Regions from separate parts of the Sinorhizobium sojae CCBAU 05684 genome, predicted to be linked through region 1. Evidence: predicted binding sites of a transcription regulator. Region 1 holds the regulator's gene; the other holds the start of a gene.
What was found. The regulator LexA, encoded in region 1, represses DNA repair genes until DNA is damaged. The targets are predictions, from matches to a motif close to TGTTCNNNNTGTGTTCNG.
Positions count from the first base shown of each region.

Region 1 (4,749 bases):
GCGGCAAACATGGTCGCGGTGCCGGAAGGCGCGCCGCCCGTGCGCCAGGCATGTTCCGAAACTTCGAAGGTCGTGTGCGGCGTCAGTTCACCTCTGTCCAAGGCCTCGAAGACCAGCTCCATCGTCATGAGCTTGGCAAGGGATGCCGGCGGCACGGGCTCGTTCTCGCCGCGCGCAAAAAGCACGGTGCCGGTCTCGGCATCAACCAGATAGATCTGCTTCGCCTTCGTGTTGAAGGCAGGCGCCTGCGCCGCCGCCTCCCCTGCGACGACCGCCGCAAGAACACCCACGATCGCCAGCCACATCATGCGCATGAGAAACTCCGGTTTCTTCACGGGCATAGCAGTGCGGCCACCCCTATTCAACCGGCGTCAATCGGGCAGAGCCCCCCGGTTCTGCCGCTTCGCATAGGCAAGAATGGACTCGGGCGTCAGCGGGTTCGGATCGGCCATGATCGCCTCGAATGGCGAAGCCCTGTCGCTGACCCGGACTTCGACATAGGCGGCGGCATAGGCCATGCTGCCGTCCGGAAGCGGGATCCACTCCGGGCGTTCGGAGGGGACCGGCCCGATCTCCGGCAGAATCATGAACTCGGCGAGCGCGGCTGAAGCCGGGGAAGCCGCAGCCGGTGCCGCGAGCGCGTTCATCGGCGTCGTTTCGCCAAGCGTCGGTTTCGCCGGAATCGTCAGGGTGCCAAGGTCCCGCGCCTGGTCGCGCAGCGGCTCGTTCGAAGCCACCATGACCCCCGTGGCGATCTGCCCTTCCGGCGCAACGCCCGGACTGCGATCGCCCTTGGTGACGTAGGACGCCATGAGATAGGGCATGTCGTTGCCCTCGAGCGGAGCCCGGCCGACATATTGCACGCGCACCTTGGCGCTTCCCTTGCGCTTGATATCGAGCAGGTCGGCGGTCTTGGAGGAAACATCGATGATCCGGCCATATTCATAGGGCCCGCGATCGTTCACACGCACGATGACCGATGTACCGTTCTCCAGATTGGTGACGCGAGCATAGCTCGGCAAAGGGAAGGTCGGGTGCGCCGCGGAAAGGTGATACTTGTCGTAGACCTCGCCATTCGCGGTCAACCGGCCATGAAAGGCCGAGCCGTACCAGGAAGCCATGCCGGTCTTGTTGTAACCCGGCTCCTCCTTCGGCTTATACCACTTGCCCTTGACCTGGTAGGCCTTGCCGACCTGGAAGCGCCCGCCGCCCTTCGGCATATTGCGCCCGGTCGCGACCCGTGGGCTCGCTTTGACGCCATAGACGGATTCGGCGAAATATTCCTTGCTCCTCGACTTGCTCTTCTTGACGCTGGACGTGGAGCCGCAGGCCGCCAGCGTAGCGCAAAGCAGTGGAATTGCAGCGAGGCGCAATCCCCTCGCAAGGCAGGCCGCATTTCTATGAGATATCATCTGTCCCACAAGGTCATTCGCAAATTCGTGGCAGAACGGTCCGCATGTCACCCCCGCGGATCTTTCGGCGTCCCGAAAAGGGACAATCGAGCAATGATGACAACATCAAGGCAAAAATACGAATTCTAGGTGAGATCGCGCCGGATTTTGCTCGTTATGGTTTACGAATGGTGAACGCGAGGCCGGTGGAATGTGGGTGCCGAGCAGCAGAGGTCCAAGAAATAATTCGTGCGGACGCCTCGCTTAAATCTTGCAACGAACCGCACTTCGCGCAATAACGCGCTGCCCGGATGGGTGGCCGAGCGGTTTAAGGCACCGGTCTTGAAAACCGGCGTAGGTGAGAGCCTACCGTGGGTTCGAATCCCACCCCATCCGCCACCTGAACCCGTCCGAACCAGAGCCCGCCGACGCAGTCGAACGGACTGGCGCGGGCTGTCGAATTCTTCTATATAGTTTGGGCCCGTGGGGTCGTAGCTCAGTTGGGAGAGCGCCGCAATCGCACTGCGGAGGTCGAGGGTTCGACTCCCTTCGACTCCACCATTCTTCCCTTTTGTCCGCCGCGCAGAAGCGCAACGGCCCTGATCAGGCCGCTCACGCAACAGGTGTTTACGCCGAGGCGCATCGCCCCAAGTCGTTTACCAGGATGGCTAAATGAGGATTTCGGCCATCGACGCTCCCTTGCCATCGCCAGCGAATTGAGGGACAGTTAAGGTCTGCAGTTTCGCATCTCGGCAACTCCCGCGAGTGGAGAAAAACATGCCCTCTAAAACTCTGATGGCGGTTGCAGCATTGGCGCTCCTGGCACTTTCGGGATGCGCCACGACCGGCGCTACGGGCAATACGACCTACACGCAATGGCACGGCCCCTACCCTGAGCCTGACTTCGACGTGCTCAGCCCCGGAGGTCTGCGTCTCGCCTATTGATCGGGCGCCACTTGAACGCCGTCGTCGCCGGACAGCCCAATGGCTCATCGGCGCCGGCACAGCGATGTCGGCCAAATATTCAGCCTGGCAAAGTTCACGGAATTTTAGGCACTTGCGGAACACAAATGGAACGGATAGTGTCTGTTCTTGATTTGTTTCGCGATTCTGGAGTGACGCGCCATGCTGACCCGCAAGCAACAGGAATTGCTTCTCTTCATTCATGAACGAATGAAGGAATCGGGAGTCCCGCCGTCCTTCGATGAAATGAAAGACGCGCTCGATCTTGCATCGAAGTCGGGCATCCACCGATTGATCACCGCGCTCGAGGAGCGCGGCTTCATTCGCCGGCTGCCCAATCGGGCCCGCGCGCTTGAAGTTATCAAGTTGCCGGAAGCTTATACGGCTCCGGCGCAGCCAAGGCGCGGCTTTTCGCCAAGCGTCATCGAGGGCAGTCTGGGCAAGACGCCTGCCGCGCCCAAGGCCGAGCCGCCGCCGGCCGAAACGGCATCGATTGCGGTTCCCGTCATGGGGCGGATCGCCGCCGGCGTTCCGATTTCAGCGATTCAGAACAATACGCACGAGGTTTCCGTACCGATCGACATGATCGGCAGCGGCGAACATTACGCCTTGGAGATCAAGGGCGACTCGATGATCGAGGCCGGCATCCTCGATGGCGACACCGTGATCATCCGCAACGCGAGCACGGCCAGCCCGGGCGATATCGTCGTGGCGCTGATCGACGATGAGGAAGCGACATTGAAGCGCTTCCGCCGGAAAGGTGCGTCGATTGCGCTCGAAGCGGCGAACCCGGCCTACGAGACCCGGATATTCGGACCGGACCGGGTGAAAATCCAGGGTAAACTCGTCGGGCTGATACGACGGTACCACTAGCGCATCGCCCCGAGATCGGCCCCGCTTTTCGGAAAGCACGAGCGCAGATTCAAAGAGCTAACAGTGTCCTTTGTGCGTCCTGAGGGACGCACAGCGCCGGAGATAATTTTGCGGTCGGACGAATTTTGGTTCGCACAATCGGCGCAAATTAACAGAGCGATACCGGCGGGTTCGGGGGCATTCCGCTCTTTGCTGCCGACCCTGTCCGGATTTCGATCGCTGCCCTGATGTGGGAAACTGCCGGGTACTGCATGTCGCCTTGAAATCGATCTCGATTTAAGGACAAATGCATGCAGCAATTCAAAATGCTACAGCCCGTTCGCGCCGCCGTCTCACTGTTTTTGCCGCGTTTTGGTGGGGCATCACCTATTCATCGGCAATCCGGCGGCTTCGCCAACGTCCTTCAAGAATGCGCCGAGACGAGGGGTGCGTTTTTCGGAAATTGCCTCTTGCGGTTCATCTCGAATGATTCTAAACGCTGGCCACGACTTGATATTTCTTGTCGGTGAGGCCTCGTGGCGGAGTGGTGACGCAGAGGACTGCAAATCCTTGTACCCCGGTTCAATTCCGGGCGAGGCCTCCAACAATTCCCCCCTGATGATCGTGATTTGATGGCGCCGATGAGCGCCGCCATGTTTTCACAAGTGGACTGAGAGCGTCCTCCTACAGAGTGTATGCTTTGCGGCGACGACCACTTGCCTAGCGCCCCGAAAATCGGAGCCGATCCTCGGAAAGCTCGATGCGCAGATTCAAAGAGTTCCAGCGACCTTTGCGCGTCTGAAAAGACGCGCGGCGCTGTAGCGGAACGTCGATTCCGTTTTGGCCGGACCAGCGACTGCTCCGGCGAAAACGGCTTCTATCTGTTTCGAGGGAGCATCCGCTTCCGAAACAACCGCCAGCCGTTAGAGCATTTTGCGGTCAGCTGAAATCATCTGACGCACCGGCAGCCTCTCGTGCCCGAGTGGCTCCTCACCGGGCGCTTGGTCGAACACAACCATACAGTCACGTTCTCAATAAATTCACCCACAAGGTTGGATTTTCCTTGATTTTCCTCCACTGACACTATTTCGTTACAAAACGGTCGCATTCCGAGGGGGAGGAAATGTTCGACGGCAAGATCTCCCTTTCCGACTGGCACCAATGCGCAGTCGGGCACCAGCGGTGTGTTTTCGAGCACGACCTATACCCGAACATTCTGATCAAGGTTCTCAGAACCAGGGGCAAGGGCGGCGAGCGCCAATCGACGCGGATGCTCCGCTTCTTCGATCGGTTCAAGCGGTTCGGCGCCTACCGCACTTTTCGACGCGAGGTCGACGAGTTCATTGAACAGGCCCGAAAGTTCACCCTGGCCGATACAGCCGATCTCCCCATCCCCGGAGTGCTGGGCTTCGTTCAGACCGAACACGGTCTCGGTCTCGTGGTCGAGAAGATCACTATGGCAGACGGACAGTTGGCCCCGACCTTGCGCGACCTGGCGCTGGCGGGGCGGTTGACGGCAAGGCACCTGGCGATGATCGAAGAG
Region 1 is NZ_CP023067.1:1,447,841-1,452,589, reverse strand. Features, by position in the region: gene SJ05684_RS07260 (D-alanyl-D-alanine carboxypeptidase family protein) at 1-314, opposite strand, end outside; gene SJ05684_RS07255 (septal ring lytic transglycosylase RlpA family protein) at 372-1,412, opposite strand; tRNA gene SJ05684_RS07250 (tRNA-Ser) at 1,701-1,790, shown strand; tRNA gene SJ05684_RS07245 (tRNA-Ala) at 1,877-1,952, shown strand; gene SJ05684_RS29970 (hypothetical protein) at 2,169-2,336, shown strand; gene lexA (transcriptional repressor LexA) at 2,517-3,227, shown strand; tRNA gene SJ05684_RS07230 (tRNA-Cys) at 3,737-3,810, shown strand; gene SJ05684_RS07220 (YrbL family protein) at 4,330-4,749, shown strand, end outside.

Region 2 (4,749 bases), 1.4 Mb from region 1:
ACGCCGGAATCGGTGCGCCCCGCACCGCGGATCGAGACCGTCTCGCCGGTCAGCGATAGCACTGCCTTCTCGATCGCCCCTTGCACGGAAGGGCCGTTTTCCTGCCGCTGCCAGCCGACATAATCGGAGCCGTCATACTCGACGGTCAGGCGATAGCGCGGCATATCAGGCGACCCTCGAACCGGCCGGAACGGGCGTGCCGCGCAGAAACTCGGCCGTGGGAAGCACCTTGCCGCCCGCGCGCTGCAAACGCGTCGGCCGCACGGCCCCCTCGCCGCAGGCGATCGTCAATGCTTCGTCGAGCACGGTACCGGGCGCGCCGGTTCCTTCGGCAAGTTCCGACCCCAGAACTTTCGTCCGTTCCACGCGGCCGGCGACCTCGAGTTCGAACCAGGCGCCGGGAAAGGGCGACAGGCCGCGAATATGGTTGTGGACCTCGCGCGCAGGCTTTGAAAAATCGATGCGCGTCTCGTCCTTGGTGATCTTGGCGGCGTAGACGACGCCCTCCTCCGGCTGCGGCGTCAGCGTCAGGTCGCCGGCCTCAAGCTTCACCATCGCCTCCTTCATCAGGCCCGCGCCGACATGCATCAGCTTGTCGTGCAATTCGCCGGCCGTCATCGTTTCACCGATCGCAACGCGCTCGGTCAGCGCGACGGGGCCGGTGTCTAGCCCCTTGTCCATTTTCATCACCATGATGCCGGTCTCGCTGTCGCCGGCCATGATGGCGCGCTGGATGGGCGCGGCACCCCGCCAGCGCGGAAGAAGCGAGGCGTGGCCGTTGTAGCAGCCGTGGCGCGTGCCCGAGAGAATCTCCTCCGGCAGCAAGAGCCCGTAGGCGACGACGACTGCGACATCGGCATTGAACTCGCGGAAGCTCCGGCGATCGGCCGGGTCCTTGAAGTTGACGGGTGTGAACACCGGGGCGCCCAGAAGCTCCGCCGCCTGATGCACCGGAGACTTCTGGAGATCGAGGCCGCGCCGGCCGCCGGGACGCGGCGGCTGCGTGTAGACGGCGACGATCTCGTGCCCGGCTTCTGCCAGCGCTGCCAGCGTCGGAACGGCAAATTCCGGTGTGCCCATGAAGATGATGCGAAGCGGCAAATCGGTGAACTCCGTATCTCTCGATTGCGCGAAACGGCGTCGTGCTCAAGCGCCGATCTCTGATGCCACCTCAATCGGAGCGGTCAGATCGCACGGCTCCCGCGCATCTTGGCGGCCTTGGTGAACTTGCGAATCACCATATCGCGCTTGAGCTTGGAAATATGGTCGATGAAGAGCACCCCGTTAAGGTGATCGATCTCGTGCTGCAGGCAGGTGGCAAGCAGCCCGTCGGCCTCGATGGTCCGCTCCTTGCCATCGCGGTCGAGAAATTCGACGGTGATCGCCGCCGGGCGCTCGACTTCGGCGTAGTAGTCCGGAATCGACAGGCAGCCTTCCTCGTAGACCGAGCGCTCGTCGGAGGCGCGGACGACCTTCGGATTGATGAAGACGAGCGGCTTTCTCTCCTCGCCCTCCTTGGTGACATCCAGCACCAGCAGGCGCCTCGGCACGCCGATCTGGATAGCCGCAAGGCCGATGCCGGGGGCATCGTACATGGTTTCGAGCATATCGTCGGCAAGGCGGCGGACCTCGTCGTCGACAGTCTCTACCGGCGGCGACATCTGGCGCAGAATGGGATCGGGAAGGATGATAAGCGGCTTGATCGTCATGCCGCTCCATAACCGATCTTTCCGCCCGGGCGCAAGGAAATTGCCGATGGCGGGTCGGACCGGACCTCGACAGACTCCCGCCGAGGCGCGATTTTTCTTTGTTCTCGTTTTGATCTGGCTATCGGAAACGAATCTGTTAGGCTGCGGCCATGGAGCCCATCGCCTTTTCCTTCGACCAGCCGCTGTTTCAACTCGGCGCCCTGCCCGTCGCCGCGGGACATCTTATCACCGCTGCCGCCTTGCTGATGGCACTCCTCGCGATCATGGCCGCGCGCCGTAACCGGGCGCTTCGTGCAGACGAGCGCGCCGAGCAGATAACGGCCCTTCTTGCGGCACAGACGGAGATGCAGGGGCGGATCGCAGCCATGACGGACGTCTTCGGCGCCCGACAGGCCGAGCTCAACCAATCGCTCAGCCAGCGGATCGACGGGATGACGCACCGGATCGGCGCCTCGATCAGCGAGCAGACCAAGGCAACACACGAGAATCTCCGGCGGCTGCAGGAGCGGTTGGCCGTCATCGACAGCGCCCAGAACAACATCCAGGCGCTCGCCAAGGACATGGCCGGGCTGCAGAGCATCCTTTCCAACAAGCAGACGCGCGGTGCCTTCGGCCAGTCGCGCATGGAGGCGATCGTCGCGGATGGACTGCCGATCGGCGCCTACACCTTTCAGGCGACGCTCTCCAACGGGGGCCGGCCGGACTGCGTCATCCGCATGCCGAACGACCAGCCGCCGCTCGTCATCGACGCCAAATTCCCGCTGGAGGCCTGGAACGCCATGCGCGATGCCGCGAGCGCCGAACGGCGCCAGCAGGCCGCGCAGGCCTTCCGCCGTGACATGGAGGTTCATATCCGCGATATCGCCGGAAAATACCTGCTCTCCGGCGAAACGCAGGAGACCGCGTTTCTCTTCGTCCCGTCCGAATCGATCTTCGCCGAGATCCACGAGCATTTCGAGGCAATCGTACAGAAGGCGCATCGCCAGCGCGTCGTCATCGTCTCGCCATCGCTGCTGCTCCTTGCGATCCAGGTTATCCAGGCGATCCTGAAGGACGCACGCATGCGCGAGCAGGCGCATCTGATCCAGGGCGAGGTCGTCCGCCTGATGGAGGATCTGTCGCGCCTCGACGAGCGCGTGCGCAAGCTCCAGGGACACTTCGCCATGGCGCAGAAGGATATCGACGATATCCTCGTCTCCTCCGACAAGCTGACGCGCCGCGGCGCGAAGATCGAGACGCTGGAACTGGAAACGGTACCCCCACCCGAGCGCAGCAGCAAGGGAGAAGGGCTGAGCGAGCGGTCCATCGACGGCCGCATCGGTCAATTGAAGCTCAGAGTGGTTGACGAGGACTGACGCGCTCGGGCACTCTCCGGCAAAATCAGCAACCGACGGGCACACCCACATGATCACTATCCTTGGGTCCATCAACATGGACCTGATCGCCACGACCGCGCGCCTCCCGAAGCCCGGCGAAACCGTTGCCGGGACCGGCTTTGCCACCGCCGCCGGCGGCAAGGGCGCCAACCAGGCGCTGGCTGCCCGCCGCGCCGGCGCTTCCGTGCGAATGGCCGGTGCCGTCGGCTCGGACAGCTTCGCCGAAGGCGCGCTTGCGCTGCTCAAGGAGGCGGGCACCGATCTCGATCTTGTGAAGACGGCCGAGGCGCCGACCGGTACCGCACACATCATCGTCGGCGGCGATGGCGAGAATGTCATCGTCGTCGTCGCGAGTGCCAATGCCGCCGTCAGCGACGCCGACGCCATTGCCGCCGTCGAGTCGATGTCGCCCGGCGACACGCTGATGTTGCAACTCGAAATACCGGCTGCCTCCGTGGAGAAGGCACTTACTGAGGCCCGGCGCCGCGGCATCCGCTCCGTGATCAACATTGCGCCGCTGACGCCAGACGCGGCCCGTTTGGGCCGCATGGCCGATATTGTCATCGCAAACGAAACCGAGTTCGAATTGCTGGCCGGCAGGAGCGGCATCGCAGGCGCCGAGCGGGACGAGGCGATGAAGGCTCTGCACACGGAGACCGGGCAGACCGTGATCGTCACGCTGGGCGCCGACGGCGTCGTGGCGATCCACGATGGCGAGGTCCATCGCGCCAAGGGGCTGGCGATCGAGCCCATCGACACGGTCGGCGCCGGCGACACCTTCTGCGGCTATCTCGCCGCAAGCCTCGATGCGGGGCTCTCCTTCCCCGAAGCGCTTCGCCGCGCCGCCGTAGCCGGGTCGCTTGCCTGCCAGAAGCCAGGCGCGCAACCGTCCATCCCGCACGCCTCCGAGGTGGCGGCCCGCCTCTGACGGAGCCGCGCCAATATACCGCCATTCGCAATCCGGATAGGCTCTGTCGCGACAAGGACTCCTGCACCCCGGATATCCTCGAAAGGGCCAGGAATCGGCCGATTTGTTGCCTCTATCTTAATCTTTGATCGTTTATCCAGATTACGAAGCGAGCCATTTTTGGCCCGGTTCCTTCATGCCGGTCGGCATCACGCGCTCCATGATGGAGTTTCACCCTACAGTTCGGACTGTCGCGCCGCATCGCAAGCTGCGGACTCTCAGTGCGTGAGGATTTAATGATCAAGTTCCATGCCAAATCGCTGGCGACCAAGCTGATTGCCGTGACGGGCGGCACAATTGCCCTGGTGCTGCTTGCGTCGAATTTCGTTCTCATTTCCCAGACCCAGGACCGCGTCGAGACGCTGGTCTTTGACGGCGCGCAGGCGGAAGCACGCGCCATTGCTTCCGACATCGCCGGCAGCGTCGGCGAGCTCGCCGCGGCGGCGCGGACGATGTCAGGCGTGCTCGGGCGCGCCCACGCGGGAAAGGCCGTCGACCGCGCTGGCGCCATCAACCTTCTGAAGGCAAACCTGGACCAGCATGAATTCGCCTTCGGCAGCTGGTTTGCCGAGGAGATCAAGGCCTTCGACGGGCGTCAGCAGGAAGTCGCCAACAGCAAGGAACTCGGCGCCAACGCAGACGGCGTCTTCACGCCCTACTGGTCGAAGAACCGCGACGGCCAGGCGCAATTTTCGAC
Region 2 is NZ_CP023067.1:53,879-58,627, reverse strand. Features, by position in the region: gene truA (tRNA pseudouridine(38-40) synthase TruA) at 1-164, opposite strand, end outside; gene fmt (methionyl-tRNA formyltransferase) at 166-1,101, opposite strand; gene def (peptide deformylase) at 1,185-1,709, opposite strand; gene SJ05684_RS00270 (DNA recombination protein RmuC) at 1,859-3,064, shown strand; gene SJ05684_RS00265 (ribokinase) at 3,114-4,013, shown strand; gene SJ05684_RS00260 (methyl-accepting chemotaxis protein) at 4,289-4,749, shown strand, end outside.
Region 2: SJ05684_RS00270 (DNA recombination protein RmuC) is a predicted target of LexA. The motif match lies at 1,809-1,826, and genes of this name have one in related genera.